Regions from separate parts of the Mycolicibacterium mageritense genome, predicted to be linked through region 1. Evidence: predicted binding sites of a transcription regulator. Region 1 holds the regulator's gene; each other region holds the start of a gene.
What was found. The regulator LexA, encoded in region 1, represses DNA repair genes until DNA is damaged. The targets are predictions, from matches to a motif close to CGAACANNTGTTCG.
Positions count from the first base shown of each region.

Region 2: a site for LexA is predicted at 2,776-2,789, ahead of G6N67_RS29075 (HNH endonuclease signature motif containing protein). Genes of this name have one in related genera too.
Region 3: a site for LexA is predicted at 3,445-3,458, ahead of G6N67_RS09390 (HNH endonuclease signature motif containing protein). Genes of this name have one in related genera too.
Region 4: a site for LexA is predicted at 3,851-3,864, ahead of G6N67_RS15410 (HNH endonuclease signature motif containing protein). Genes of this name have one in related genera too.

Region 1 is NZ_AP022567.1:5,848,889-5,856,311, forward strand. It holds gene G6N67_RS28205 (molybdopterin guanine dinucleotide-containing S/N-oxide reductase) at 1-221, opposite strand, end outside; gene G6N67_RS28210 (acyl-CoA dehydrogenase family protein) at 323-1,483, shown strand; gene G6N67_RS28215 (LGFP repeat-containing protein) at 1,660-3,942, shown strand; gene lexA (transcriptional repressor LexA) at 3,958-4,653, opposite strand; gene G6N67_RS28225 (LysM peptidoglycan-binding domain-containing protein) at 4,841-5,323, shown strand; gene nrdR (transcriptional regulator NrdR) at 5,487-5,936, shown strand; gene G6N67_RS28235 (PhzF family protein) at 5,940-6,626, opposite strand; gene G6N67_RS28240 (alpha/beta fold hydrolase) at 6,676-7,423, opposite strand, start outside.
Region 2 is NZ_AP022567.1:6,015,663-6,023,085, reverse strand. It holds gene G6N67_RS29080 (LysR family transcriptional regulator) at 160-1,092, shown strand; gene G6N67_RS29075 (HNH endonuclease signature motif containing protein) at 1,278-2,507, opposite strand; gene G6N67_RS29070 (polysaccharide deacetylase family protein) at 2,875-3,726, opposite strand; gene G6N67_RS29065 (MerR family transcriptional regulator) at 3,787-4,158, shown strand; gene G6N67_RS29060 (LLM class flavin-dependent oxidoreductase) at 4,289-5,428, shown strand; gene G6N67_RS29055 (NtaA/DmoA family FMN-dependent monooxygenase) at 5,437-6,789, shown strand; gene G6N67_RS29050 (YkgB family protein) at 6,849-7,349, shown strand; gene G6N67_RS29045 (RNA polymerase sigma factor) at 7,367-7,423, shown strand, end outside.
Region 3 is NZ_AP022567.1:1,953,968-1,961,390, forward strand. It holds gene G6N67_RS09385 (indolepyruvate ferredoxin oxidoreductase family protein) at 1-3,268, shown strand, start outside; gene G6N67_RS09390 (HNH endonuclease signature motif containing protein) at 3,616-4,968, shown strand; gene G6N67_RS09395 (ROK family transcriptional regulator) at 5,083-6,264, opposite strand; gene zwf (glucose-6-phosphate dehydrogenase) at 6,406-7,423, shown strand, end outside.
Region 4 is NZ_AP022567.1:3,230,093-3,237,515, reverse strand. It holds gene mdo (NDMA-dependent methanol dehydrogenase) at 1-975, opposite strand, end outside; gene G6N67_RS15425 (flavin monoamine oxidase family protein) at 1,107-2,498, opposite strand; gene G6N67_RS15420 (TetR/AcrR family transcriptional regulator) at 2,563-3,240, shown strand; gene G6N67_RS15415 (CDGP domain-containing protein) at 3,242-3,535, opposite strand; gene G6N67_RS15410 (HNH endonuclease signature motif containing protein) at 4,022-5,374, shown strand; gene egtE (ergothioneine biosynthesis PLP-dependent enzyme EgtE) at 5,436-6,557, opposite strand; gene egtD (L-histidine N(alpha)-methyltransferase) at 6,554-7,423, opposite strand, start outside.

The DNA.
Region 1 (7,423 bases):
GCGCCGCGGGCATCGCTCGGGCCGGGGCCGTCGCGCAGCCAGCCGCGACGTACCGCGGGCGCCGCGATGCGCGACCGGTGCCGGATCGCTCCCGGCAGGTTGCCCAGCAGGGGCGAGGGATCGGCGTCGCCCGCGATCGGCGTGACGGTGGAGATGTCTCCGGCGGCAACCTCGGCGGTGAACGCCCCCCAGTGCGCGAGGCTGGTCGGGGAATGAGCCATGCCCGGATTCTACGGCGCGTTGCCTCGACCAATCTGGGCCCAACCATCCGGTTGGTATAGGTTGGCCACCGAGTCCGTAACCCAGTACCGGAGGTTCCACCATGAGCGGTGTCGTGAAGTACCAGCGCACTCTGTTCGAGCCGGAGCACGAATTGTTCCGCGAGTCCTACCGGGCGTTCTTGGAACGCCACGTCGCGCCGTACCACGAGCAGTGGGAGAAGGACAAGATCGTCGACCGCGGCGTCTGGTTGGAGGCCGGCAAGCAGGGCTTTCTCGGTATGGCGGTGCCCGAGGAGTACGGCGGTGGCGGCAACCCGGACTTCCGCTACAACACCATCGTGTGCGAGGAGACCGTCGCAGGCCGCTACAGCGGCATCGGCTTCAGCCTGCACAACGACGTCGTGGCCCCCTATCTCCTGCGGCTCGCCAACGAAGAGCAGAAGCAGCGCTGGCTGCCCAAGTTCTGTACCGGCGAATTGATCACCGCGATCGCAATGACCGAGCCCGGTACCGGAAGCGACCTGCAGGGCATCAAGACCCGCGCGGTGCGCGACGGCGACCACTACGTGCTCAACGGGTCCAAGACCTTCATCACCAACGGCATCAACTCCGATCTGGTGATCGTGGTGGCCCAGACCGACCCGGACAAGGGTGCGCTGGGCTTTTCGCTGCTCGTCGTCGAACGCGGCATGGAGGGCTTCGAGCGCGGCAGGCATCTCGACAAGATCGGCCTGGACGCCCAGGACACCGCGGAGCTGTCGTTCACCGACGTCAAGATTCCGGTCGAGAACCTGCTCGGGGAGGAAGGGCAGGGCTTCGTCTACCTCATGCAGAACCTGCCGCAGGAACGCATCTCGATCGCCATCATGGCCGCCGCGGCGATGGAGACGGTGTTGGAGCAGACGGTCCAGTACACCAAGGAGCGCAAGGCGTTCGGCAAGCCGATCGGCAGCTTCCAGAACAGCCGGTTCCTGCTCGCCGAACTCGCCACCGAGGCCACCGTGGTGCGGATGATGGTCGACGAGTTCATCCGGCTGCACCTGACCGAGGAGCTCACGGTCGAGCAGGCCGCGATGGCCAAGTGGTACTCCACCGAGAAGCAGGTCAGCCTGATCGACCGGTGCCTGCAACTGCACGGCGGGTACGGCTACATGCGGGAGTACCCGGTAGCCAGGGCCTATCTGGATGCGCGCGTGCAGACCATTTACGGTGGAACGACCGAGATCATGAAAGAGATCATCGGGCGAAGCCTGGGCGTCTAGACGGGACGATTTCCCTGAAATTTCCCCAGATCACCGGGTTGAGGGCCCACGAAGCAGATTATTCGTGGGTTTTTTGGTCAGGATCGGCCACGTTCCTTGGTTATCGTCGCCTGCTGAAGCAGAGTTGTCGGGCGGGATACTTTTGCGGGAACTTTGCCGAACAGCGGGGAGGGTGCATGACTACGCCGGCAATGAGGCTGAACACGGCCGCTTGGCGGATCATTGTCGGCCTGTTTGCGGTCGCCGTGGTCGCCCTGCTGGCGCCACCGTCGGCGTCGGCGTCACCGGAATCCGACGCCGACGCCGCGATCACCGCAGCGTGGGACGCCAGCGGCGGCGACGGCGGCCCTTTGGGCCCGCGTGAAGGTGGCGTCTATGCCGCGGGTGCCGGATTCGCCCAGAATCTGGCCAACGGCAAGATCTTCTTCACCCCCGACACCGGCGCGCACTACGTCCAGGGCGCGATCCTGGAGAAGTACGAATCGCTCGGAGGGCCTGACGGCGACCTCGGTTTCCCGACCATCGACGAAGGCGCCGGACGCGCACCGGACAGCCGGAACTCGACCTTCAGCGCGTCGGACAAGCCCGTGATCTTCTGGACGCCCGCCACGGGCGCCCGCGTCGTGCGTGGCGCGATCAACGCGGCGTGGGACAAGCTCGGCGGGTCGGCCGGCGTCCTTGGCGTGCCCACCGAGGACGAGGCGTACCGCGGCGACACGCTGTCGCAGAAGTTCACCGGCGGCGAGCTGACGTGGGATCGCAAGACCAACACCTTCACCACGACCCCGCCCGAGCTGGCCGACCAGCTCGCGGGCCTGGCCGTCCCGAACGACCCGGCGTCCGCGATCGCGGCCGCGCGACGCGCCGCAGGCGGTGACATGGGGCCGCTCGGGGCCAAGGACGGTGACATCTACCCGGTGGGCAACACCGACGGCGTTGCGCAGAACTTCGCTCGCGGCAAGATCTTCTACACGCCCGAAACCGGCGCCAACGCGATCACCGACCAGGTGCTGGAGAAGTACGAGAGTGTCGGCGGGCCCGAGGGGGACATGGGCTTCCCGACCAGCAGCGAGACCGAAGGCGGCCTGGGGCCCAACAGCCGGATCGCGACGTTCGCGGCCCCGGACAAGCCGGTGATCTTCTGGACACCGGACTTCGGCGCCGTGATCGTGCGCGGCGCGATGAACGCCGCGTGGGAGAAGCTCGGCGGCGCCAAGGGGGAGCTCGGTGCGCCGAAGGGCGACCAGACCGAGAACGGCAGCGTGGTCACCCAGCAGTTCAACGGCGGGTCGATCTCGTGGGACCGCTCGGACAACACGTTCACGACCGAGCCGCCGAAACTGGCCTCCGAGCTGTCCGGCCTGGAGATCCCCGGGCTGGAACAGGCGCCACAGCAGGGGAATCCGCCCGCGGCCAACACCGACAAGGACAAGCCGTTCTCGTGGCACTGGAGCTGGTGGTGGCTGCTCGCACTGATCCCGGTGTTGGTCGTCGCCGGCCTGATCGTGGGCGCTGCGGTGTGGCATCGCCGCCGCGGCCGCGGTGACGACGATTTCGACCACGATCGGTTCGACGACGACGAATACGACGACGACGGCGGCCATTACGGCGATGCGCGGTATCACGAAACGGACGGTTACGACGACGATCCGTATGCGCAGCCCCGATACGACGCGTCCCGTTACGGCGATGACGACCGGTCCGACGACCGGCCGAACCCCTACGAGCAGGCCGATCCGTTCCACGGTGACGAACCCACCACGGCCCACTTCACGGGCCAGTACCGCGAGCCGTCGGCGCAGTCGTCGCCGTCGCCGTTCGACGGCCCGACCGACATCGCCATGCCGGTGAGTCAGTGGGCCGCGCCCGGCGGCTTCAGTACGGCCGTCGACGAGGACGACGACGAGCAGCCCGAAGAAGCCGTCGAACTGTTCGGCGGCCACGAGGACGATCACGACGACGACTTCGACGAAGACGATTTCGAAGCCGACTACGAGAGCCTCGACCATGACGCGCACGACGAGGCGGTGCCGACCGGATCCGACGAGCGCGACGACCGTGACTACGACGACGGTCGGCACGACGACGCACTCGGCGCGGAGCCGGCGCACGACGACGAAGCGCAGTTCGAGAACTCCGACGACGTCGACACCGCGCCCACGCCGATCGTGACTCCTGCCGCGGTCGCGGCGGCCACGCCGTCTCGCGGCGACATCCACGCCGAGACGCCGAGCGGCAGGCATGCGGCGATCGAACTCGACGAGCCGGTCACCGCGACCGCGCTTCACATGCCACTCGACGATCCGCAGCGGGCCCCGCAGGGATATCCCATCAAGGCCGACACGAAGACCGGGATGTACTGGTCGCCGGACAGCCGCCAGTACGACGACGCGGTGGCCGAGATCTGGTTCGCCAGTGAGGAGTTCGCGCGGACGAACGGCTTCGTCCGCGCCGACTGAGCGCGCGGTCGGCGGTCAGATCTTGCGGATGACCGTGACCACTTTGCCCAGCACCGCGGCGTCATTGCCGGGGATGGGGTCGAACGCGGGGTTGTGCGGCATGAGCCACACCTGACCGCGGGTGCGCTTGAAGGTCTTGACGGTCGCCTCGCCGTCGATCATGGCCGCCACGATGTCACCGTTGTCGGCGACGTTCTGCTGGCGGACCACGACCCAGTCGCCATCGCAGATGGCCGCGTCGACCATCGACTCGCCGACGACCTTGAGCAGGAACAGCGAGCCTTCCCCGACGAGTTCGCGTGGGAGCGGGAAGACGTCCTCGACGGCTTCCTCGGCGAGGATCGGACCGCCTGCGGCGATCCGGCCCAGCACGGGCACGAACGTGGGCTCGGGCAGTGCGTCGGAGCCGGCCACGTCGGTGGTCACGGTCGCGGCGGCCGCCGGATCGTCGGCGGCCCTGACGTCGACCGCGCGCGGCCGGTTGGGGTCACGCCGTAGATAGCCCTTGCGCTCCAGGGTGCGCAGCTGATGGGCGACCGACGACGTCGACGTCAGGCCCACCGCATCGCCGATCTCCCGGATGCTTGGCGGATAGCCGCGACTGGTGACCGAGGCCCGGATCACCTCGAGGATGGTCCGTTGGCGCTCGGTGAGACCGGTGTCCTGGCGCTGCCGGCCAGTGGTGTCCGTGTCGCTGCTGTCGTCGCTCATGGCGCCGAATCTAGTCCCTGAAAGCTCGATGATCAAACATGTGTTCGAGGTGTGTCGCGGGCGGCGCTACTTGTCGGTGGCCCGTCCTACGCTGTGCAACAGTTCGATCACACGTTCTATTCATCGAACATGTGATCGACTATATTTCGAACACAGGAGCGAATACGCCGGACCGAAAGGCAGTCAGATGGCCATCCTCGACATCCCCGCCGACAGCCGCTTCCGCGCTGTCAAGACCACCCCGCACGCCGCGCACCAGCGCGCAGCGGCCCACATGCCTGCGCCGGTGCGTCGCCGCCGCCCGGTGCCCGGGCGCCCCGCGGGTGCCGCGTTGCGGTACCGCGGCACCGGCGTGCTGATGTCGCGCGCGTCGCATCGCCGCCGGCCGATCACGCCGGTCACCACGGTGCTGTTGGCGCTGGTCGCGGCCGCCATCACGGTGTGGCTGGGGCTGGTGGCGCAGCTGGGTGGAGTCGTCGGTACTCCCGCGCCCGCCCTTGGCGAACTGGCTGTGGTGCAGGTCCAGTCGGGGGAGACGCTGCAGCACGTAGCCCGACGCGTGGCACCCGACGCCCCCGTGGCCGACGTGGTTCAGCAGATCCGCGACCTCAACCAGCTCGATTCGTCGGCCATCGACGCCGGTCAGACCCTGATCGCCCCGGTCGGCTGAGACCGGTGCCGTGAGCGTCGAATCGTCCAGGTGCGCAATGCCACTCGCGAGTGGTCTGGCCGCCTATGCGTCATGGGGACCGGACGTGAGTCCGCCGATCCCGGCGCGGGTACGCTCAAGGGCGCTCGAACTAGTTGTCCTGCGGCGTGACGAAGGAGCGGTGATGCACTGTCCGTTCTGCCGTCATCCCGATTCGCGGGTGGTCGACTCCAGGGAGACCGACGAAGGGCAAGCGATCAGGCGGCGTCGATCGTGCCCGGAGTGTGGCCGCCGGTTCACCACGGTCGAAACCGCGGTGCTCGCAGTCGTCAAACGCAGCGGCGTGACCGAGCCGTTCAGCCGTGAGAAGGTTATCCGCGGCGTGCGCAGGGCCTGTCAGGGCAGGCAGGTCGACGATGATGCCCTCAACCTCCTGGCGCAGCAGGTCGAAGACGCGGTGCGGGGATTGGGTTCGCCCGAGATTCCCAGTCACGAGGTCGGCCTGGCGATTCTGGGGCCACTGCGCGAACTGGACGAAGTCGCTTACCTCCGATTCGCGTCGGTGTACCGGTCCTTTTCGTCGGCCGAAGATTTCGAACGCGAGATCGCGACGCTGCGGGCGCACCGCAGCTAACCCTCAATCGAGTTGCACGGTGCCGTCGTGGATGGCGCGGCCAGCGACGCGCACCCATCCCTCAGGGCTCCAACGGGTGTAGATTTCTGACCCTTTCCCTTGGATGATCGTCAGATCCCGGCTGAGGTAGTCGGTCATCCGGACGGCCGCCGCACCGGTCGCCTCGTCCTCGGGAATGCCGAGATGCGCGGCGAACGCACGGGACCGCAGCACTCCGCCCTCGGCGTCCACCCATGCCCAGAGATAGTGCTCGGTGTCGTCGTCGTAGTCGTCGGGATCGGCGGCCAGCACTTCGTCCACGGTGGCGAGGTCGTGGATCGCAAAGCCAGGTGCCCATTCCGATCGCGCGTTGACGGCGGCCAGCTCCCCGTCGTACTCGACCTGCACGATTCCGGCAGGCACCTGCAGGGTCTTTATCGGGCGTCCGGAGTCGCGCAGCCACCACGAGGCTCCGACGGTCGGATGTCCGGCGAACGGCAATTCGGCGGCCGGGGTGAAGATGCGGGCCCGCGCGGAGTTGCCGCCGGGTTCCGGCAGGTCGACGAAAATCGTTTCGCTGTAACCCAATTCGGTGGCGATTCGCTGTCGGTCGCCCGGATCGACCGTGCTGTTGTCGACCACGCCCAGCGGATTGCCGAAGCGCCCGTCGGAATCGGTGAACACGCGCAACACTGTCACGTCGATGGCCATAGCCCGATGCTACTGGTTCCGCCCCACGGTCAAAGGGCCACGACGGCGGTCAGGTCGCGCTGCGCTCGTCGGCGCCCATCGCGTCGAGCACCGCGACCTGGGTGTCCACCGGACCGGTGAGGGTCGATTCGCTGATGCCGGTGCGCAGGAGTTTGCGCAGCAACTCCTGGTCGTAGACCGCGGGTTGCGTGGAGTCGATGAACCGTTCGACCACCTCGACGAACCGGTCGGGATCGTCGTGGAACGGAAAATGCCCGGACCCCTCGAAGATCTCAAGTCGGGCACCGGGCATCGCTGCGTGTGCCATCCGGGCGTGGCTGACGGGGATCACCGAATCACAGTCGCCCCAAACCAGTTGCACCGGAACGGATTCTGTCAAGTAACAGCGGTCAAGCATGGTGACCACCTGGCCGCGCCAGTCCACCACGGCCCGAAGCGTGCGGGCGAAGGCCGACGACGCGGTGGGTTCGGGCAGATCGGCGAGGATGCGCAGCATGTCGGGGATGTCGCGCCCGGTGCCCGTGGAGCCGAAGAACATTCCGGCGGCCCGCCCGACGATCTGTAGTGCGGGCAGCATGAGTGGCAAGCGGAGCAGGGCCAGCGCCTCGCTGCCCATCGGCAGCGACGCGATGCGCAGTGCGATGTTGACGTCCTTCGTGACGCCGCCGGCGCCGACGAGAATCAGCCGGTCCACCAATTGCGGGAACTGGTAGGCGAACTGCATCGCGACGCCGCCGCCCAGGGAATGCCCGATCACCGTGACATGCTCGATGTCGAGAACGCTGAGCAGGTCGCGC
Region 2 (7,423 bases), 170 kb from region 1:
CTTCTGCCATGATTTCGACTTGTGACATCGATGGACCTCATCACGAACTGTTGTCGCTGAACCTGCTTCGAGCGCGACGACCCTTGACTCCGAGCTGATGAGGTCCACCATGCACTACATCGTCCGTCCCCGGTTGGCAGCCAGTGCGGGAGGTGTCTGATGCTGGATCTGCGTCGCATGATGCTGCTGTCCGATCTGGCCGACCTCGGTTCGGTGACCGCCGTGGCCGAACGCCGGAGCATCACCAGTTCTGCTGTTTCCCAACAACTTCGCGTGCTCGAAGAAGAAGTGGGCGCAATCCTGTTCCGGCGGGAGGGCCGCACGCTGGGCTTGACCCGCAGTGGTCAGGTTCTCGCCGAGCACGTGCGCCGCGTACTGGTCGCGGTCGACGAGGCCATGAGCGCCGTCGCCGAGACCACCGACCGGGTGTCCGGACAAGTCGCGATCGCCACGTTCAACATGGGAATCCCCACTCTGGCCGTGCCTTTGATGCAGCGGCTCAGCACCGATGCACCTGAGTTGCGGGTACAGGTCCAGCAGGAGACCAGTTCGGCGTCCATCCGGCTGCTCCGCCAGGGCGAGATCGACATCGCGATCACCTGCCATTACGACTTCATCGGGCAAGATTCGCCGGGCGGCCTCAACACCGTGCCTCTGCTGTTCGAACCGCTCGTGCTGCTCGCACCCACCCATTCCCATCTGAGGATCCGCAAGCAGGGGCTGGCCGCCCTGGCCGACGGTCCCTGGGTGACCGGCCCGCAGAATTCGGGCCTCGGGGCCGCCGTCATGCGAGCCGGTGAAAGTGCCGGATTCACACCTCAGGTCAAGCACCGGTTGATCGGTGCGCAGAACATCTGCGATCTGGCGGCCACCGAGGTCGCCTCGGCGATCGTGCCGCGGCTCTCGGTTCCGGCAGCCCTCGAGGGGCTCATCGTCGGTGGGCTGGATCTCGGCGGGCGCACCATCAGCGCCGTCGTCCGCGCCGGCCGGCAGCGCGACCCGAACATCGCACTGATCCTGCGCACCTTGCGCGCGATCGCGGACCAGGCGCTTCCCGAGGCGCCCTCCGAACCGCTCGGCGTCGCGTCGTGATCATCGGCGACCGACACCGGTATTGTGCCGCACTCGCGATCAACGCTATGCCGCTACAGCTTTCCCCTAGAACATCGGGGCTTTTCGACCGTGGCAGGTCCGGCGGCTCGGTGTCCGCCGATACCCGCCACGTGTGCGGCGGCTTTTCGCTGTGGAGTTGTCAAGGTGCGTTAGTGGGTTGGTGGTTATGCGGCGGTGGGCATCGAGGTCAGGGTGCGTCGGGCATGCGAGCGCAGGTGCGGCGGCTCGGGCCCAGCCCGGTCATACGGCGGGATGAACCACGGGTGACGATCAGCGCCGAGATAGACCTGCCAGTCACTGTGGTGAATCATCGTGTGGTGACACCGGCAGAACAGCACGCCGTTGTCGACACAGGTGACTCCCCCTGTGCCCCAAGGTTTTATGTGGTGGGCATCGCACCAGGACACGGGTCTGCCGCAGCCCGGAAACGCGCATCCCTGATCACGGATCGCTAACGCTTTACGGATGTGCGGCGGGAACAACCGCTCACTGCGCCCCACATCCAGCGGTGCACCGTCGGGATCAACCAACACGGTCCCCGTGGTGCTGTCACACGCGACCAGCTCGGCGGTGACACCGCTGATCGGCCCGGTGAACCCGAGCATATCCACACCGCGTTCCTCACCGAACATCCCTCCGCCTGCGGCCACCGTCGCGGCGGTCGCGGGCCGGATCAGGGTGACGTGCGGCAGAACCCCACCAGAGGCGGGACGCCCGGAACCGGACAGATAGCTGCGCACCAGTTGCCCGAACGCATCTGCGCGACGATGCTCCGTCGAGCGGGGATCCGGTGACCCGTCGGGCAGCGGCACCGGCCGGCACAGCGGATCCAGTGCGGCGAACAGTTCTTCCCCGGTCAGCGCATCCAGATCCAAGGTGGCGTTGACCCGTCCGTCCTCGTTCTGGTGCAAGGTCATCTCGTTGAGGTCAGCGTTTTCCGCGACCGCCACCCCCGGCTCTGCCCCCTCGCCTTGGGCCGCGGTGTGGGCGATCGCGATCTCGCGGGCCTTCTTACCCACCCCCGCCGGTGTGGTCTGAAGCATCAACGTGCGCACCACCTGCGCCCGCTCCTGATCGGATAGTTCGCCCCGGCCGTCGATGTGGGTGACACCCTTACCGACCGCATCCACGAGCTCAATCCCGAGAGCCCCGAGACGCTGCTGCCCGGTCAACGCCGGCAGAGCGTACGCAGCCCGACCCACCCGAGCGGCCCGATACGCCGCCGCGGGAGCCACCCCCAACGCAGTCAACACCTGCGCCCCCGACCGCAACCGCCTACGCGTCGGAACCCCGGCACGCTCAGCAGCCCCGACCGCCTGGGCGATCACATAGTCACACAGGTTGCCCAACGTCACCGCGGCGGCCAGCACCGCCAACAACGGCCCGTCATCCACCACCCGACGCGGACCATCCAACAAATGACACAACCGACGATCCGCGCCATCCTCAGGTTCAGGCGACGGGGTGAGCTCATCAATCAGCTCATTGATGACGGTGTCCAGATACCGAGCGTCCATCACAGATACCCAGGCTTTCAACAAAAGTCGCACACAGTGCGGTTCGACAAACAAACGGCGCCGACAGTCCCGAGCATCCCCAGAACCCATCGAGCCAGCAGTAACGTGGCGCGGGCGAAGCCCTCACACACCCTTCCCGGGCGGGAGAACCTCTCTTCGAACTTGTGCCCTACGTTACACCCTCAACCACGACTTGTCGAACAAACTTTCGAATAATCTTGTTGCACAACCCACAGGCGAACCACTACCGCAACGTGCGGTAGTGCGCGGCGATCTCGTCACTTGTGGTCACCCACACATCGGGCTGACTCGTGAGAAACCGCAGCGCCTCGTCGAAGTACTTGTGCCGGAACGGCTGCCCGATCACGAACGGATGCAACGCCAATGCCAGCACCCGGCCGCCGGTCGCCGAGTCGGCGTGCAGTTGCTCGTACTGGTCCTTCACTATCTGCACGAATTCCGCTCCGGTGAAACCCTTTCCGAAGAGCAACAGATCGTTGAGCTCCACCGAGTAGGGCACGCTGAGCATGCCGGGGACGGTCAGCGGATATGGCTGATCGTCGTTGGTCCAGTCGAGTAGGTACTCGAAGCCCAGCTCGGCCAACAGTTCCGGCGTGTTACCGGTCTCGGTGAGACCCGGGCCCATCCAGCCGCGGGGCCGCCGCCCGGTGGCATCGCCGATGCGCTCGGTGATCTCGGCGAGCACCTTGCGCTCCTGTTCGACGGTCAGGCCGGCGTGCAGGATCGAGTTGGTCTGCCCGTGCGCGAGCCACACCCAGTCACGTTCCAGCCCCGCGGCCACGATCTGGGGGTGGTGGTCGATCACCTGGGAGTTGAGCAGCACGCTGGGCCGCACCCCGTACCGGTCCAGGCTCTCGATGGTCCGCCAGATCCCCACGCGGGCACCGTAATCGCGCCAACCGTAGTTGAGCGCATCCGGCACCAGGTCCGCAGTTCCCGGCCAGATGCTGGTCGAGGGCCGGTCGACCAGGAAGTGTTCGACGTTCAGGCCGATGTACACCGCCACGCGGGCGCCACCAGGCCAGGACAACGGCGGGCGTTCGATGATGGGTTGGTAGGTGAACGGGAGTGTCATGGCGGCACCGTACGAGCTGACACCGGTGTCAGGGGCAACCCGCGGCGGTATAACGGGCGTATGCGGATTGGGGAACTGGCGCGTCGCACCGGGGTCAGCGAGCGCTCACTGCGGTACTACGAGCAGCAGGGCCTGCTGGCGTCGGACCGGACGGCGAGTGGCCAGCGGCACTACACCGAACGCGCGGTCGATCGCGTGGTCCACATCCAGGAGCTCTACGCGGCCGGGCTGAACAGCCGCACCATCGCCTCCCTCCTGCCGTGTATGCGCGACAGCGACGGCGGGCCCGCGCCGGATGCCACGCCGCGGCTGGTCACCGAACTCACCGCCGAACGGGCGCGGCTCGACCGGGCTATCCGCGAGCTGGCGACCTCGCGCGACGTTCTGGACGGCGTGATCGCCGCCGCCTCTCGGCAGGTGTCACCGGACTGAATCACCGTGCGCTGATCTCTTGAACGCCCTGCCCAGGGCCGGGCACTGGACGCGGCGCGGGTGTGGCGCTGGAATGAGTACGTCGTGGCACACGTTGTCGGTGAAACCACGTACGGAAGGGCTGATCGCTGTGTCAGATTCCTCGAATGACCACCTGCACCTGGCGGTCGCGCTGGACGGGACGGGCTGGCACCCGGCCGCATGGCGCGAGCCCGAGGCCCGCCCCACCGAGCTGCTGACGCCGCGGTACTGGACCGACCTGGTACTCGAGGCCGAGCGGGGCCTTTTGGACTTCGTCACGTTCGAAGACGGGCTCACGCTGCAGTCCGACCACCCGTTCCGTCCCGATGACCGCACCGACCGGGTTCGCGGACGTCTCGACGCGGTGTTGATCGCCGCCAGGGTGGCCCCCCGAACGCACCACATCGGGCTGGTGCCGACCGCGGTCGCCACCCACACCGAGCCGTTTCATCTGTCGAAGGCCATCGCCACCCTGGACTACGTCAGTTCGGGACGGGCGGGGATCCGCGTCCAGGTCACCGGCCGACGCGACGCCGCCGCCCACTTCGGTCGCCGCGAGATCGCCGAGGGCGCGGACGACTTGATGGCCGAGGCCGCCGACTACGTCGAGGTGCTGCGCCGGCTGTGGGACAGCTGGGAGGACGACGCCGAGATCCGCGATGTGGCCACCGGGCGATTCATCGACCGGGAAAAGTTGCACTACATCGACTTCGCCGGCAAGTGGTTCTCGGTCAAGGGGCCGTCGATCACGCCGCGGCCGCCGCAGGGCCAGCCGATCGTCACCGCGCTCGGCCATGGCGCGCCGGCCTATCGCCTGATCGCCGACAGCACCGACATCGGCTTCGTCACGCCGCACAGCGCGACCGAGACGTCGTCGATCATCGCCGAGATCGCCGCGCCGGTGCAGGTGTTCGCCGACGTCGTGGTCTTTCTCGACGGCACGGTCAGCGCAGCCAAGGCCCGCAAGGAGCACCTCGACGACCGGCTCGGACACGAATACCGCAGCGATGCCGAGGTATTCGTGGGCACTCCCGCGCAACTGGCCGACCTGCTGCAGGACTGGCACGCGGCAGGCGCGGCGGGATTCCGGCTGCGCCCAGCGGTTTTGCCGCACGATCTGCGCCAGATCGCCGATGGTCTGGTCCCCGAACTGCAACGCCGCAACGCATTTCGCACTGCCTACGAAGGCGGTACGCTGCGCGGGCTGCTCGGCCTGCCCCGTCCCGCGAACCGCTACGCCACCAGCTAGGAACCGCAATGACCAAGCCCATCAAACAGATTCATCTGGCCGCCCATTTCCCGGGCGTCAACAACACCACGGTGTGGAGTGATCCGGCATCGGGCAGCCACATCGACTTCAGCTCGTTCGTACACTTCGCCGAAACCGCCGAGCGCGGCAAGTTCGACTTCCTGTTCCTCGCGGAGGGCCTGCGCCTGCGCGAGCAGAACGGACAGATCTATGATCTCGATGTCGTCGGCCGGCCCGACACGTTCACGGTGCTCGCGGCGCTGGCCGCCGTGACCGAACGACTCGGCCTGACCGGGACCATCAACTCGACGTTCAACGAACCCTATGAGGTGGCACGGCAGTTCGCGTCGCTCGATCACCTGTCCGAAGGCCGCGCGGCCTGGAACGTCGTAACGTCGTGGGATGCCTTCACCGGAGAGAACTTCCGGCGCGGCGGGTTCCTGGCCGAAGACCAGCGCTACGAGCGGGCCGAGAGCTTCCTGGCCGCCGCGCACACCCTGTTCGATTCCTGGACGGGCGACGAGATCGTCGCCGACAAGGACAGCGGGGTGTTCCTCTCCGATCCGGACGCAGGCGCATTCGCCTACGCGGACGACCATTTCGACATCAGCGGGCGCTTCAACGTGCCGCGCAGCCCGCAGGGCCGACCGGTGATCTTCCAGGCCGGCGACTCCGACCGCGGCCGGGAGTTCGCCGCGCGCGCCGCCGACGCGATCTTCTCGCGCCACGGAACGCTCACCGAGGGGCAGGCGTTCTATGCCGACGTCAAGGGCCGGCTCACGAAGTACGGGCGGCGCCACGATCAGTTGCTGATCCTGCCCGCCGCGACATTCGTCCTCGGCGACACCGACGCCGAGGCCGCCGACATCGCGCACGAGGTCCGGCTGGCGCAGGTCTCGCCGGCCACCGCGATCAAGTTCCTCGAACAACTGTGGAACCGCGACCTGTCCGACCACGACCCGGACGGGCCGCTGCCCACCGTCGATCCCGTCGTCGGCGAGAACACCATCTCGCGTGGCCGGGCCAGTGTGCGCATGCACCGCGACCCCATCGCGGTCGCCAACGAATGGCGCGCCAAGGCCGAGGCCGAGAAGCTGACCACCCGCGAGCTCATCGTCGAGGTGACGGGCAGGCAGAGCTTCATCGGCTCGGCCACCACCATCGCCGAGTCGATCAACCACCTCGTGCAATCCGATGCCAGCGACGGGTTCATCCTGGTCCCCCACGTCACGCCGGGCGGGCTCGACCCGTTCGTGGCGCAGGTGGTTCCGCTGCTGCAGGAGCGCGGGGTGTTCCGCGCCGACTACGAGGGCACGACGCTGCGCGACCACCTCGGCCTGAATGTGCCGGCCCGCGTGTAACGCTCGGCGGTCCGGCGGGCACTGAGTTCGGTAACCATCCGAACTCGAAGGGACCGACCATGAGCGTCATTCACCGTCCACTCAGCCCAACCGCCGGGCGCACCCCGTCAGCCCTCACCACCGCAGGCACGCTGCTGCCGCGCTACGGCCTGGTGGTGGTGATCGCCTGGATCGGGGCCATGAAGTTCACCTCGTACGAAGCCCACGGGATCGAATCACTCGTCGCGAACAGCCCCCTGATGAGCTGGATGTACGACATCTTCTCGGTGACGACGTTCTCAGCGCTGCTCGGCGTCCTCGAACTCGCGACCGCGGCACTGCTGGCCGTCAAACCGTGGTTGCCGCGGGTGTCGGCGCTCGGCAGCGTGCTGGCGACCGGGCTGTTCGTCGCGACCATCAGCTTCATGTTCACCACGCCCGGTGTCAGCGAGGCCGCGGCCGGCGGCTTCCCGATGCTGTCGACGACCGGTCAGTTCCTCATCAAGGACGTCGCCCTGCTCGGGATATCGGTGTGGACCTTGCTGGATGCACTGTCGACGGGGCATGCCGAACACCGTTGAGTCGTTACGATCCCACCGTGGCGAGCAGCGCGGTGGAAGGCGAAACCGGTCTCATCGCCGCCCTCCGCGCGGGC
Region 3 (7,423 bases), 3.9 Mb from region 1:
GGACAAGCTGCTGGCGGGGATCGACTCGCTGGCCTCCGAGCACGAGGTCCGGCTGGTTCCCGGCATGAACGAGGAGCTCGCGGCCACGTCCGTGTGGGGCAGCCAGCTCGACGTGCCGGGCACCACACGCACACACGACGGCGTCGTGGGCATGTGGTACGGCAAGGGCCCCGGCCTGGACCGGGCCACCGACGCGCTGCGCCACTTGACGGTCTACGGCGTGCATCCCGACGGCGGCGTGCTGGTCCTGGTGGGTGACGACCCGGCGGCGAAGTCGTCGACCGTGCCCGCCGCCAGCGAGCGGTCCCTGGCCGCGATGAACATGCCGATCCTGTTCCCGCGCAACGCCGAAGAGATCATCGCGTTCGGCCTGTACGGCGTAGCGCTGTCCCGGGCCTCCGGATGCCCGGTGTCGATGAAGCTCAATGCCGATGTGGCAGATGGGGTCTGGACCCTCGACCGGAATTTCACCGACCTCGCGATCACGGTTCCCGAACTCGACTGGCAGGGCAGGCGCTGGAGCTACCGGCAGCGGGCGATGGCTTCTCCGCCCGAGAGCGTGCTGGCCGAGGCCGACCTGTACGGCCCACGCTGGGCCATGGTGCAGGCCTTCAACGCCGCCAATCCGCTCGACCGCATCGAGGTCAACCCGCAGCAAGCCTGGCTCGGCATCGTCGCAGTCGGTACGGCCTACGACTCCGTCCGTCAAGCACTGACCGAACTCGGCCTGTCCGACGACGACCTCCTTCGGCACGGCATCCGCATCCTGCGCGTCGGTATGCCGTACCCCGTCGACACCGACCGGATCCGGACGCTGGCCCACGGCACCGAGACCGTGCTGGTGGTCGAGGACAAGACCCCGTTCGTGGAAACGCAAGTGGTGCAGGCACTGTACGGCGGTGACCAGCGACCGGACGTGCTCGGGAAGTACGACGGCTCACGCCCGCTCATCCCCGCCGACGGAGAGTTGACCGCGGCGCGTCTGCTCACACCGCTCTACCGTGTGCTGCGGTCGCGGGTTCCGGTGCAGTCGCCCCCTCCGCCGCGGCTCGAGTTGACGCCGCTGAGCACGCCGCGTACCCCGTTCTTCTGCTCGGGTTGCCCGCACAACCGCTCGACCGTGGTGCCCGAGGGCTCGCTGGCGGCTGGCGGCATCGGCTGCCACACCCTGGTGACGATGTCGCCGCGCGCCGAATCCGCGGTCACCGGGCTGACGCAGATGGGTGGCGAAGGCGCACAGTGGATCGGCCAGGCCCCGTTCACCGACGTCAAGCACATCTTCCAGAACGTCGGTGACGGAACCTATTTCCACTCCGGGCAATTGGCGATCCAGGCCTGCGTGGCCGCCGGGGTCAACATCACCTACAAGCTGCTGTACAACTCCGCGGTCGCGATGACCGGTGCCCAGGACGCCCAGGGCGCGTTGAGCGTTCCCGAGCTCACCCACAAGCTGGCCACCGAGGGCGTCCGCCAGATCGTGGTGTGCTCCGACGACCCGACGCGCCACACCGTGGACAGCCTGGCCGCGGGAACCCTGCTGTGGCACCGTGATCGGCTCGACGAGGCCCAGCGCATGCTGCGCGACGTCGAAGGCGTCACGGTGTTGATCTACGACCAGCAGTGCGCGGCCGACGCGCGCCGTCAGCGCAAACGCGGCCAGCTCCCGGTGCGCCGCACCCGCGTCATCATCAACGAGGCCGTGTGTGAGGGCTGCGGTGACTGCGGCGTCAAGAGCAACTGCCTGTCGGTGCAGCCCGTACAGACCGAGTTCGGCCGCAAGACCCGCATCGACCAGACCAGCTGCAACACCGACTACAGCTGCCTCGACGGCGACTGCCCGTCGTTCGTCACGGTCGAACTGGCCGACGACGCCACGGATTCGGCTCGGCCCGTGCCGGCTCCACCGGCCGTGCCTGCCCCTGTGGTAGGTGCGCCGTCGACGTGCAACGTGTTCCTCGCCGGGATCGGTGGCACGGGCATCGTGACGGTCAACCAGGTGCTCGGCGTGGCCGGGCTGCGGGCGGGGCTGTACGTCCAGGGCCTCGACCAGATCGGCCTGAGCCAGAAGGCCGGCCCCGTCACGTCACATCTGCGGCTGAGCCGCGAAGCCGCAGACTCGTCCAACCGGGTGAGCCCGGGCACCGCAGACTGCCTGCTCGCGTTCGACCTGTTGACCGCGGCCGACACCAAGAACCTCGGCTACGCGCACGCGGACCGCACGGTCGCGGTGGCGTCCACCAGCCGCACCGCCACGGGCGCGATGGTGTGCGGTACCGATGTCGAATATCCCGAGGATCGCGAACTGCTCGACCGGCTGGAGCCAATGACGCGGCAGCTCATGAGCTTCGACGCGCTCGCGACTTCCGAGGCGCTGTTCGGCACGACCGCGCCCGCGAACTTCATGCTGGTCGGCGCCGCCTACCAGCTCGGTGCGCTGCCGATCCCCGCCGACGCGATCGAGGCGGCCATCGAGCTCAACGGTGTTGCGGTGGAGGCGAATCTGGCCGCATTCGGCTGGGGCCGGGTCGCGGTCGCGGCGCCGGACCGCTTCGCCGAGGCGCTGGGTCCGACAGCCGGCCCGACCGCGCGGACCATCCCCGACCTTCCCGACGACCTCGCGGCTTCAATCACGTTAGGCGAACCGGTGCGAGCTGTGGCCATGCGCCGGGCCGCTGAGCTGATCGGCTATCAGGGCCGCAGCGCCGCGACCAGCTATCTCGAAGTGGTTCAGGCGGTTTGGGAGGCCGAGCGTAGGCTCGGCGACCGCACCGAGTTCAGCCAGGCCGTCGCCGAAGGCCTGTTCAAGCTCATGGCCTACAAGGACGAGTACGAGGTGGCGCGCCTGCTGACCGATCCGGCCTTCGCGGCTTCGGTGCAGTCGACCTTCGCAGGTTCGACCGGGATGAGCTACAACCTGCACCCGCCCGCACTGCGGTCCCTGGGCCGCACCAAGAAGCTGCGTTTCGGACCCCGCAGTCATACCGTGTTGCGCGGGCTCGCCAAGGCGAAGTTCTTGCGCGGCACGGTATTCGATCCGTTCGGCCACACCGCGCTGCGCAAGGCCGAGCGTGCGCTCGTCGCGCACTATCGGACCATGGTGCTCACCGCGGCAAGCCGGCTCACCACTGAGCACTACGAAACCGCGACGCAGGCCGCCGCGGCGCCGGACCTGGTCCGGGGCTACGAGTCGGTCAAGATCGGCAATATCGCCCGGTACCAGGATCGCTTGCGGGAGCTGGGTTTCGAACCTCCGGAACTGGATCTCTGACCAACCACCGCGAGCGAGCGCGTCTGTTGGTGCGCTCAACTTTGCGGTCGGTCGGACGGTCGGTCCTGGCGTGGTTGGGCACTCCTAGGACGACAATGTCACCACAAAGACGGCCTGAACTTTCACCAATGTCCTGAGGCATCGCACTTGCGAGAGGCCGTTACGTCGCGTAAGATCGAACATATGTTCGAATAGAAGCTCTCCCCCGGAAGGCACGCGAGAGCTTCGCCCGCGCCACGTTACTGCTGGCTCGATGGTTCTGGGGATGCTCGGGACTGTCGGCGCCGTGTGTTTGTCGTACCGCACGCTGATGTGTGCGACTGTTGTTGAAAGCCTGGGTATCTGTGATGGACGCTCGGTATCTGGACACCGTCATCAATGAGCTGATTGATGAGCTCACCCCGTCGCCTGAACCTGAGGATGGCGCGGATCGCCGGCTGTGTCATCTGTTGGACAGTCCGCGTCGGGTGGTGGATGACGGGCCGTTGTTGGCGGTGTTGGCGGCCGCGGTGACGTTGGGCAACCTGTGTGACTATGTGATCGCCCAGGCGGTCGCGGCCGCTGAGCGTGCCGGGATTCCGACGCGTAAGCGGTTGCGGTCGGGGGCGCAGGTGTTGACCGCGCTGGGGGTGGCGCCCGCGGCGGCGTATCGGGCTGTGCGGGTGGGGCGCGCTGCGCAGGGTCTGCCCGCGTTGACCCGGCAGCAGCGTCTCGGGGCAGTGGGGATCGAGTTCGCTGATGCGGTCGGTAAAGGCGTCGCACACGTGGGTGCCCGGGTGGCGTTGTCCGATGAGGAACGGGCACAGGTGGTGCGCACGCTGATGATTCAGACCACGCCGGCAGGGGTGGATACGAAGGCCCGCGAGATCGCGATCGCCCACACCGCAGCCCAAGGCGAGGGGGCAGAGCCGGGGGTGGCGGTCGCGGAAAACACTGACCTCAACGAGATGACCCTGACCCAGAACGACGAAGGACGAGTCAACGCCACCCTGGATCTGGATGCACTCACCGGGGAAGAACTGTTCGCCGCACTGGACCCGTTGTGCCGACCGGTCCCACTGCCCGACGGGTCACCCGATCCCCGCTCGACGCAGCAGCGTCGCGCCGATGCGTTCGGACAACTGGTCCGTACCTACCTGTCCGGTTCGCGGCGCCCCACCTCCGGCGGAGTCCTCCCGCACGTCACCCTGATCCGGCCCGCGACCGCCGCAATGACGCCCACGGACGTAGGGGTGTTCGGTGCCGGGCACGTGGTGGACATGCTGGGGTTCACCGGGCCGATCAGCACCTCCACCGCCGACCTCGCCTCGTGCGACAGCACCACGGGAACCGTGCTGGTTGATCCCGACGGTGCACCGCTGGATGTGGGGCGCAGTGAGCGGTTATTCCCGCCGCACATTCGCAAAGCGTTGGCGATCCGTGACCAGGGATGTGCCTTCCCCGGCTGCGGCAGACCCGTGTCCTGGTGCGATGCCCACCACATAAACCCATGGGGCACAGGAGGAGCCACCTGTGTCGACAACGGCGTGCTGTTCTGCCGGTGTCACCACACCATGATCCACCACAGCGACTGGCAGGTCTATCTCGGCGCTGATCGCCACCCCTGGTTCATCCCACCGTATGACCGGGCTGGGCCCGAACCGCCACACCTGCGGTCACACGCCCGACGCACCCTGACCTCGATGCCCACCGCCGCATAACCACCAACCCACTAACGCACCTTGACAACTCCACAGCGAAAAGCCGCCGCACACGTGGCGGGTCCGGCGGACACCGCGCCGCCGAACCCGCCACGGTCGAACGGGTGCGGCACACTAGTCGGCCAGCGCAGCATCCACGGCGGCCGGGCCCAGCACGTGGTCGAGTGCGGTGGTCGCGCAACCGACCATGCTGGAGCGCTCCTGATGGATCGACGGCACGATCTGCAACGTGCGGGTGGCCAGGGCGGTGGCGTTGCCGTACAAGCTCTCTCGCAGACCCGCGACGAACACGTCATAAGCGCCGACCATGTCGCCGGCGACCACGAGCACCGCCGGGTTGAGCAGGTTGACGGCAGCCGCGAGGACTTCGCCGATGTGGCGTCCACTGTCCCGGATCATGCGCCGCGCCTCGGCATCTCCACTGTGCGCGAGCGCGACGACGTCACGCAGGTGGCTCACCGGGCGGCCGGCTTGCTGCAGATCGCGGACCAGTGCCCAGCCGCCGGCGACCGCTTCCAAGCAACCCGTGTCGCCGCACCGGCACGGCACTCCGGCCGCGGCGGGAGTCTTGCTGTGACCGAATTCGCCTGCCGCCTGAACGGCGCCGCGCTGCAATTGACCACCCATGACGATCCCGGCGCCCAGACCGGTCGATGCCTTGACCACCAGCATGTCGTCGAATTCGCCTAAGCCACCGCGCCTTTCGGCCAGCGCGATGACATTGGCGTCGTTGTCCATGAGCACGGGCGCGTCGGTGAGGCTCCGGAAGTACGGCGTCAGCGGCACGCCGTCCCAGCCACTCATGTTCGGTGAGTCCAGGCTGGCACCGGCCTGCTGATCGACCGTGCCGGGCAGGCTCAGCCCCACGCCGAAGATTCGGGCGCCACGGCGGCCGGCATCGTCGAGCAGAGCGTCGAGCCGCTTGACGAGGTCGGGCATGAGCTCGCCGGGACCGATGCCGGGCTCTTGGTCGACGTCCGTGGTGGCCAGGATGTCGCCGCCGAGGTTGCACAACGCGAGCTGCGTGCGGCTGCGTCCGATGGCGGCCGCGAACACCACGCCCGCGTCGACGTTGAACATCAATTGCGCGGCCGGGCGCCCGCCCGTCGACGCGGCCTGCTCGGGCTCGATGACGAGTCCGAGCGCTTCGAGCGCGGCCACCCGAGCGGTCACAGCGGTCCGCGACAGGCCGGTAATCCGACCGATCTCGGCGCGGGTCACGGCGTGACGATCCCTGATCACCGCAAAGACTTCGCCGGCGGTAGGAGGTACCGCGGGAAGTGCCATGACCTCCATTGAAGCAACACGACCGATTGCAGAGCAAACGTAAGCCTCGCCTCATTAGGTACTCCAAATGCTTAAGTCGGTTTGCGAAAGCCCTAAGCCGTGGGTACGTTGCTTACTGAACCGATCAAGCTCCATTGAGGAGGATCAGTGATGCGAACACCGCGACCCGTTGACCCGTGCGACTTCGTGATCTTCGGCGGCACCGGCGACCTGGCGGTCCGCAAGCTGCTGCCAGCCCTGTACCTACGTGACCGTGACGGCCAGTTGACCGAGGGCACCCGAATCATCGGGGTGGCCAAAGCGGGGCTCGACGAGCCCGGCTATCGCGACAAGATCCAGGCCGAGCTGGCCAGATTCGTCCCCGCCGAGCTGCTCGACGCCGAAATCGTCGAGCGCTTTCTGGCCCGGCTGCGATTCGTCAGCATCGACCTGACCGAACCGTCCGACTACGCGGCCGTCGCCGACCTGCTGGCGTCCTCGACCGTCGAGATCCGGGTCTTCTACCTGGCGTGCGCTCCCGCACTCTTCGGCCCGATCTGCGCCGCGCTCGGTGCGCACAATCTGGCGACCGAAACCTCGCGGGTCGTGCTGGAAAAGCCGATCGGCCGCGACCTGGCCTCGGCGCGCGAGATCAACGACGCCGTTGGCTCCGTCTTCGACGAGCACCAGATCTTCCGGATCGACCACTACCTCGGCAAGGAAAGCGTGCAGAACCTGCTCGTCACGAGGTTCGCCAACACCTTGCTCGAACCGCTGTGGAACTCCAGCCGCATCGACCACGTCCAGATCACCGCGGCCGAATCGCTCGGCGTCGGCAGCCGCGGCGACTACTACGACCGCTCCGGTGCGCTGCGGGACATGCTGCAGAACCACCTGCTGCAGGTGCTGTGCCTGGTGGCGATGGAACCCCCGACGCACGTCAACCGCGAGTCGGTGCGCGACGAGAAGCGCAAGGTTTTGCAGGCCCTGGCCCCACTGTCGGCCGACGACATCAAGCGCGACACCGTGACGGGCCAGTACGGTCCCGGCCTGGTCAACGGCGAAGTCGTCGGCAGCTATTGCCAGGACTGCGAGAACCCGGACAGCCGCACCGAGACCTTCGTCGCGGTCAAGGCGGAGGTCAGGAACTGGCGCTGGGCCGGGGTTCCGTTCTATCTGCGCACCGGAA
Region 4 (7,423 bases), 2.6 Mb from region 1:
GGTGTCGACGCCCATCGCGGTGGCCAACTGCGCGTAGCGCTCATAGCGGGACGGCAGGTTGTACTCCCACACGCGGGGCAGCGCGATCGCGTTGTTGAGGCCGTGGTGGCTGTCGAAGAAGGCACTGACGGCGTGGCTGATCGAGTGCACGATGCCCAGGCCGCCCGAGTTGAAGGCCTGGCCTGCGATGTATTGCGCGTTCATCATGCCTTCGCGGGCCTTGAGGTTGCGCGGCTCGAACACCGCCTCCCGCAGGTGCTTGGCCACGAGTTCGACCGAGTACAAGGCGTTTCCGAGCGACGGCGCGAAGTCCAGCCGCGACACGTAGGGCTCGCTGCCGTGGGCCAGCACGTCGAATCCGCAGTAGGCGGTGAAGTGCTGGGGGCACGTGTAGTACAGCAGCGGGTCGTCGATCGCGAGGGTCACGATGGTGGCCTCGTCGAAGCCGACCCACTTGTGTGGATGCTCCATGTCGGACGTGTCGGTGATGACGTAGGCCCACGAGGTCTCCGAACCCGTTCCGGCCGTGGTGGATACCGCAATGTGGGGCGGGTTCTGCTTGTTGGTCGACTTCGCGAAGCCCTCGAACTCGTTGATGTTGCGGCCGTCGTGGGCGATGACGACGCGCGCCCCCTTGGCGGCGTCATGGCTTGATCCGCCGCCGATCGAGATGATGCTGTCGCAGCGCTCCTGCTGGTAGAGCGCGGCGGCCTCCATGACGTTGTAGTCCTTGGGGTTTGACTCCACCTTGTCGTAGAGCACGACCTCGACGCCCTGGTATTCGATCTTGCCGGTGAGCTCCTCGATGATGCCCGAGCCACGCAGGCCCGTCGTCATCAGCAGGGTGCGCTTGAAACCCAGGTTCTTGGCCTCGACGCCGATGATGTCGTGCGCGCCCACGCCGAGCAGTGCCCGCGGGAACGGATGGAACTCCTTGATGGGGAAGTCCCAAATCTGGTTCAGCTCAATGGCCATTGGATGCTCCTTCTGTCGTGTGACACCACCGTGAACCTTGGTGGCGCGCGTCACAACGATTCGGGAGCACTACCCGCCGACCGGCACACCAGAACTCTCCGATCGGGTAGGTCGTCCCACCGGCACAGGGGCTAGCTCCGGATCACTTCACTCGCAGCACGCTGCCCGGCCTGGACCGCGCCGTCCATGAAACCGAGCCACTCGTCGGCGGTTTCGACTCCGGCCCAGTGCAGCCGGCCGACGGGTTCTTTGAGGGTTTCACGCGCCGCCGTCAGCGCGCCTACCGAGAGGCCGCCCTCGCAGCCGAAGTGGAACGGTTCGTAGATCCACCGCTTTTCCGAATAGTGCAGGGGTTCAAGCGCTTGCGCGCCGAACAGGTCGGCGAAGGTGGTCAGCACCGCGGCCTTTCGGCTCTCGGGATCCTGCACGGCCGTGGTGTCGTCGGTGCCGTAGCACGCGAGCACACCGTGCGAGCCGTCCGGCGGCGAGGCATCGAGCACGCCCGGTGCGGCTTCGCGATCGGTCAGCGCCGAGCCGGAGAGGTTGTCGGCGCGCCAGAACGGCTTGTCGTAGACAACGTTGACCTTGCGGCCGTGCACCGGTTGCCAGGCCTTCTGCAGCCGGATGCGCTGCGGCGACAGCGCCGGACGGAATTCGATACCGCGGTAGGCCGCCGGGCCGACGGCGACGATGACGTGGTCGGCGTCGTACGTCGTGCCGCCCGCGTGCACGCTGACGCGGTTCGCCGACTGCTCGATCGCGGTGACGGGCGAATTGAGGATGACCCGGTCGCCCAGGGCGGCCGCGAGAGCGAGGGGCAGCGCTTGCGCTCCGTCCGCGAACCGCAGCACACCGCCCTGGCTGGCCAGCAGCGCACCGATCCCACCCCAGGTATTGAAGACGTGCAGGGCGAACAGCAGCGAGGTGGTCGGCGGGAAGTACCCGAAGAGTGAGGCGAGTAGGTGCCGTGCAGGCCCGGGTCGCACGGCGTCGTCGACCCACGATTGGACGGTGCGCTGGTCCAGGGTTTGCGCCTGAGGCGCCGACCACGGGCGCTGAGCAGGGACCGACGCAGCCAATTGGTCCAGTTCCTGGACGGCCTCCAGCAGCTGCACGACGTCGTCGGCCGACATCGGCAGCCACCGCTCGATCAGCCTCAGCGCGCCACGGACCACCGGCCGCAGCAACGGTGCGGTCAGCAGCCGCGTGTTCGGGATACGCCCGGCGGTGAGTGATCGAGCCGTGCCGTCGAACAGGTATTGGAAGCGTCCCTGCGTCCCGCTCTCGAACATGTCGACCCCGAAGCGGTCGGCAAGCCCGAGAACGTGCCGGTGTTGCGGGTAGGCCAGCGTGGCGCCGTCGTCGATCGTCGTGTCGCCGGCCGTGCTGGTGCGGGTTCGCCCACCGACGTGGGGGCCGGCCTCGAGCACCGTCACCGACGCGAAGCCCGCATCCACCAATGTGGTCGCCGCAGCCAGTCCCGACAACCCGGCGCCGATCACGATGACTTTGTGTTCGTTCATACCATCCTCCGTACGCTGTACGTAATTCAACGTACAACGTACGAATGCAGGTACGCTAGCCCCCGTGGGTACCGCATCATCGGAATCGGTGTGGCTGCGTCCGGCCAAGAAGCAGCGCAACCAATCGCTGCATCGCGATCAGATCGTCGCGGCCGCCGTGGCGCTCATGGACTCCGACGGGATCGCCGGGCTGAGCATGCGCAAGCTGGCCACCCGACTCGGCACCGCACCGATGACCCTGTATGGCTACGTCGCCACGAAAGACGACGTGCTCGAATACGCACTCGACGGCGTTTTCGCCGAGGCGGCCGTGCACGCTGGGGGCCGGAGTTGGCGCGACAACTTGAAAGCGCTCTCCCACAGCATGTTCGAGGCGCTTCTACGGCATCCGTGGGCACCTGCGTTACTGGGCAGCAAGCCGCCGATCGGGCCCGCTGCTGTCGACCACTTCTCGTCGATCGTGGATGTGCTGTCCGGCGCGGGATTCCGTGGCGACTCGCTCGCCGCGGCCATATCGGCCGTCTACTACTACGTGCTCGGCGCCGCCACGGCCGAGGCCGCGTGGCTACAGGCCGGCCAGCCGTTCGCCGACCTGTCGGCGTCGAAGGTGGCAGAGCTGGAGTCGCTGCACGGCCGCGATACCGGGACAGCCGCGCAGTTCTTCGCGGCCCATTCCGGCGGTGATGCGCGGCAGCGGTTCGGCGCTGGGCTGGCCGTCGTCATCGGCAACCTGAAGCCGTAGATCAGTCGTTGATGTGCACCGGAGGGTCGGCGAAGACGAAGTCCCCGGGATAGTCGTGACCGGGCCCCATCAGATCGCAGCGCTTGACGGGCACCAGATGCGAGCTGAGCCCGCTGGGTACATAGCTGTAAACACCGATGCACCGCTGCCAGGTGCCGTCGGGCTGGACGGGCCCGTCGCACTTGCTGATGACAGGTCCACCGTACTGACAGCCGGCGCTGGCTGGCGGCGCCGAGGCAATCAGACCTCCAGCCAGCAACACCGCGACCACCCCTCCGACGATGCAGAGTTTCATGGGATTCTCCCGTCACATCCGCGGATGCCCATGACGCTACCGCGCCTACTCAGGTGCAACCAGTATCCGAATAACAGAAGGGCGGTTCACCGGGCCCGTGTCCGGTGGCGGCAGGGTTGCCAGTCGTGGGCTTGACCCCGGTGATCACTTCCACAGTTCAGCTCGGTCCCATTGCCGGAGCGGAACGCCGTGTTCAGCAATTACCCTGTCCGACACAGTGATTGCAGCTTTGGTGGCCATCCGCGACTGAAGGCAGAACTGTCACCGATGTCCTGAGAGATAACTCTTGCGAGAGGTCGCTACGTCACGTAGAATCGAACATAAGTTCGAATAGAAGTCCTCCCCGCAAGGGCACGTGAGGGGCTTCGCCCGCGCCACGTCACTGCTGGCTCGACAGGTTCCCGGGGAGGCTCGGGATTGTCAGAGCCAATTGTTTGTTGAGCCGCGCCTACGTGCGCGACTTTGTTGAAAGCTTGGGTATCTGTCATGGACGCTACCTACCTGAACACCGTCATCAATGCGCTCATCGATGACCTAGTCCCGTCACCGGCACCCGACGAGGACGCGGATCGCCGGCTGTGTCATCTGTTGGACAGTCCCCGCCGGGTGCTCGATGACGGGCCACTGTTAGCGGTACTGGCCGCCGCGGTCACCGCACGCAATCTGTTCGATTATGTGATCGCCCAGGCGGTCGCCGCCGCCGAGCGTGCCGGAATCCCGACACGCAAGCGTCTACGTTCGGGGGCGCAGTTGTTGACCGATCTCGGGGTGTCCCCCGCCGCGGCGTACCAAGCCGCCCGAGTCGGGCGGGCCGCGCACACCCTGCCCACGCTCACCGCTCAGCAACGCCTCGGGGCACTCGGTATCGACTTCGTCGACGCGGTCGGTAAAGGTGTCAAGCACATCAACCGCCGGGGCGAACTATCCGATCAGGAACGGGCGCAGGTGGTGCGCACGTTGATGATCCAGACCACGCCCGCAGGGGTGGGTAAGAAGGCCCGCGAGATCGCGATCGCCCACACCGCCGCCGGACCATCCCCGGATGAGCAGGGGGTGCCGGTCGCGGAAAACACCGACCTCAACGAGATGACCCTGCACCAGAACGACGAAGGACGAGTCAACGCCACCCTGGATCTGGATGCACTCACCGGGGAAGAACTGTTCGCCGCACTGGACCCGTTGTGCCGGCCGGTCCCACTGCCCGACGGGTCACCCGATCCCCGCTCGACGCAGCAGCGTCGCGCCGATGCGTTCGGACAACTGGTGCGCACCTATCTGTCCGGTTCGCGGCGCCCCACCTCCGGCGGAGTCCTCCCGCACGTCACCCTGATCCGGCCCGCGACCGCCACGATGACGCCCACGGACGGAGGGGTGTTCGGTGCCGGGAAGGGGGTGGACATGCTCGGGTACACCGGGCCGATCAGCAGTGTCACCGCCGACCTCATTGCGTGTGACAGCACCACGGGAAACGTTCTGGTTGACTCCGACGGTGCACCGCTGGATGTAGGTCGCAGTGAACGATTATTCCCGCCGCACATCCGCAAAGCGTTGGCGATACGCGACCGCGGCTGCGCCTTCCCCGGCTGCGGCAGACCCGTGTCCTGGTGCGATGCCCACCACATAAAACCTTGGGGTGCAGAGGGATCCACCTGTGTCGACAACGGCGTGCTGTTCTGCCGGTGTCACCACACCATGATTCACCACAGTGACTGGCAGGTCTATCTCGGCGCTGATCGCCACCCCTGGTTCATTCCGCCATATGACCGGGCCGGGCCCGAACCGCCACACCTGCGCTCACACGCCCGACGCACTCTGACCTCGATGCCCACCGCCGCATAACCACCAACCCACTAACGCACCTTGACAACTCCACAGTGAAACCCGCGGACACGGGGCGGGGCTACCGATTCGACGCGTCGCGCAAGGCTCCGGCGAACTGGTCGAGATCCTCGGCAGTAGTGTCGACATGCGGCGAGATGCGGAGCACGGGCTTGGTCATCTCAAAGGGCGCTCGGGCGAGTTCGCATGCCGTGGTAACGATTCCGCGTTCGGCGATAAGCCACGCCCGCACCGAAACCGGATCGGCACCGTCGGTCGGCTCGAGCGTGGTGATCGCGGTCGGCTCGTCGGCCGGCTCGACGACGCGCCAGCCGGACGTATCGGCGAGCACCTGCCGCGACAGCCGCCCGACCTCGGCCAGCCTCGCGCGCACGGCCTCGGGGCCCGCGGCCAGGTGCTCACCGAGCGCAACCGAGTAGCCGATCCGGGCCGCCTCGTTGTGCTCGCCCTGCGCGAGTTTCTCCAAGACGGACATCGGCACCCCCCAGTCCGCGGGCGGCACAGGCGGTTCCAGCCGTGACGCCAGCTCCGGGCGGATTGCCAGCACGCCGACGCCGCGCGGCCCGGCGATCCATTTGCGCGACGACGAGTACACCGCGTCGGGTTCGACGTTGCAGTCCAGATGCCCGAGCGCCTGGGCGGCGTCCACCACGATCGGGATACCTTCCGCGCGGCACACCGCGACGATCTCGGCCAGCGGCTGGGCGACACCCCGCTGGCTGGCCAGCGCGGTCAGGTGCACCAGCGCCGGGGGATCAGCGGCGAGCGCACGTGCGGCATCGTCGACGACCAACCGGCCGTCGGAGTCGACGGGCAGGGCACGCACCTGAAAACCGTTGGCCGCCATGATCGCCAGGTTCGGGCCGAACTCGCCCGGCAGGCATGCCAGCGTCCGCTCTCCCACCCAGCTGCCGAGCAGCAACTCGAGAGCGTGGCCCGAACCGGACGTGTAGATGACGTCGGACGCGGCGAGGCCGGTCAGTGCGGCCACCGCGGCACGCCCCGCATCGAGCACGGGGGCCGCGGCGTCGGCCGCGACATAGCCGCCCACCTCGGCCTCGTGACGCGCGTGGGTCGCGGTCGCGTCGATCACCGCGAAGCTCTGCCGTGAGCACGCGCCGCTGTCGAAGTGCAGGCCGGCGACCTTAGGGCGGGCATCCCGCCACTGCTGGGCGAGACTCATTTCACCGCCAGCGTCAGGCCGAAGTCGCCGGCGGCGTCAGTCCACCAATGCGTCTGCCGCAGACCGGCTTTCGCCAACTCCGCGGCCACGCCATCGGAACGGAACTTGCACGACACCTCGGTGAGCATCTCTTCTCCCGCCGCGTACGCAACATCGAGGTCGAGCGCCGCGACCCTGACCCGCTGGGCGCTGCGGGCCCTCAGCCACATCTCGATGCGCTCCTCGGTGTCGTTCCAGCGCGCCACGTGCTCGAAGGCCCCGAGGTCGAAGTCGGCGTCGAGCTCACGGTTCACCACGGCCAGCACGTTGCGGTTGAATTCCGCCGTGACACCGGCACTGTCGTCGTACGCGCGGACCAACCGGCCGGTGTCCTTCACCAGATCGGTGCCCAGCAGCAGGCTGTCGCCGGGTTGCAGCGTGTCGGCGAGGGTTTCCAGGAACTCCGCGCGGGGGCCAGGCGTCAGGTTGCCGATGGTCGAGCCGAGGAAGATCACCAACCGCCGGCCGACCCGCGGGATCTTGCCGAGATGTTCCTCGAAATCACCACATACCGCGTCGATCTCGATGCCGGAGTATTCACGGCCGATGGCCTTGCCCGCGGCCTGCAGCACCCCGGCATCGACGTCGAACGGGATGAACCGGCGCAGCTGACCGCCGTCGCGCATGGCATCGAGCAGCATCCGCGTCTTCTCCGACGTGCCGCTGCCCAGCTCCACGAGCGTGTCTGCGCCGGCGGCCGCGGCGATCTCAGCGGAACGGTCCCGCAGGATCTGGGCCTCGGTGCGGGTCGGGTAGTACTCGGGCAGCCGCGTGATCTGGTCGAACAGGTCGCTGCCCACCGAGTCGTAGAACCACTTGGGCGGCAA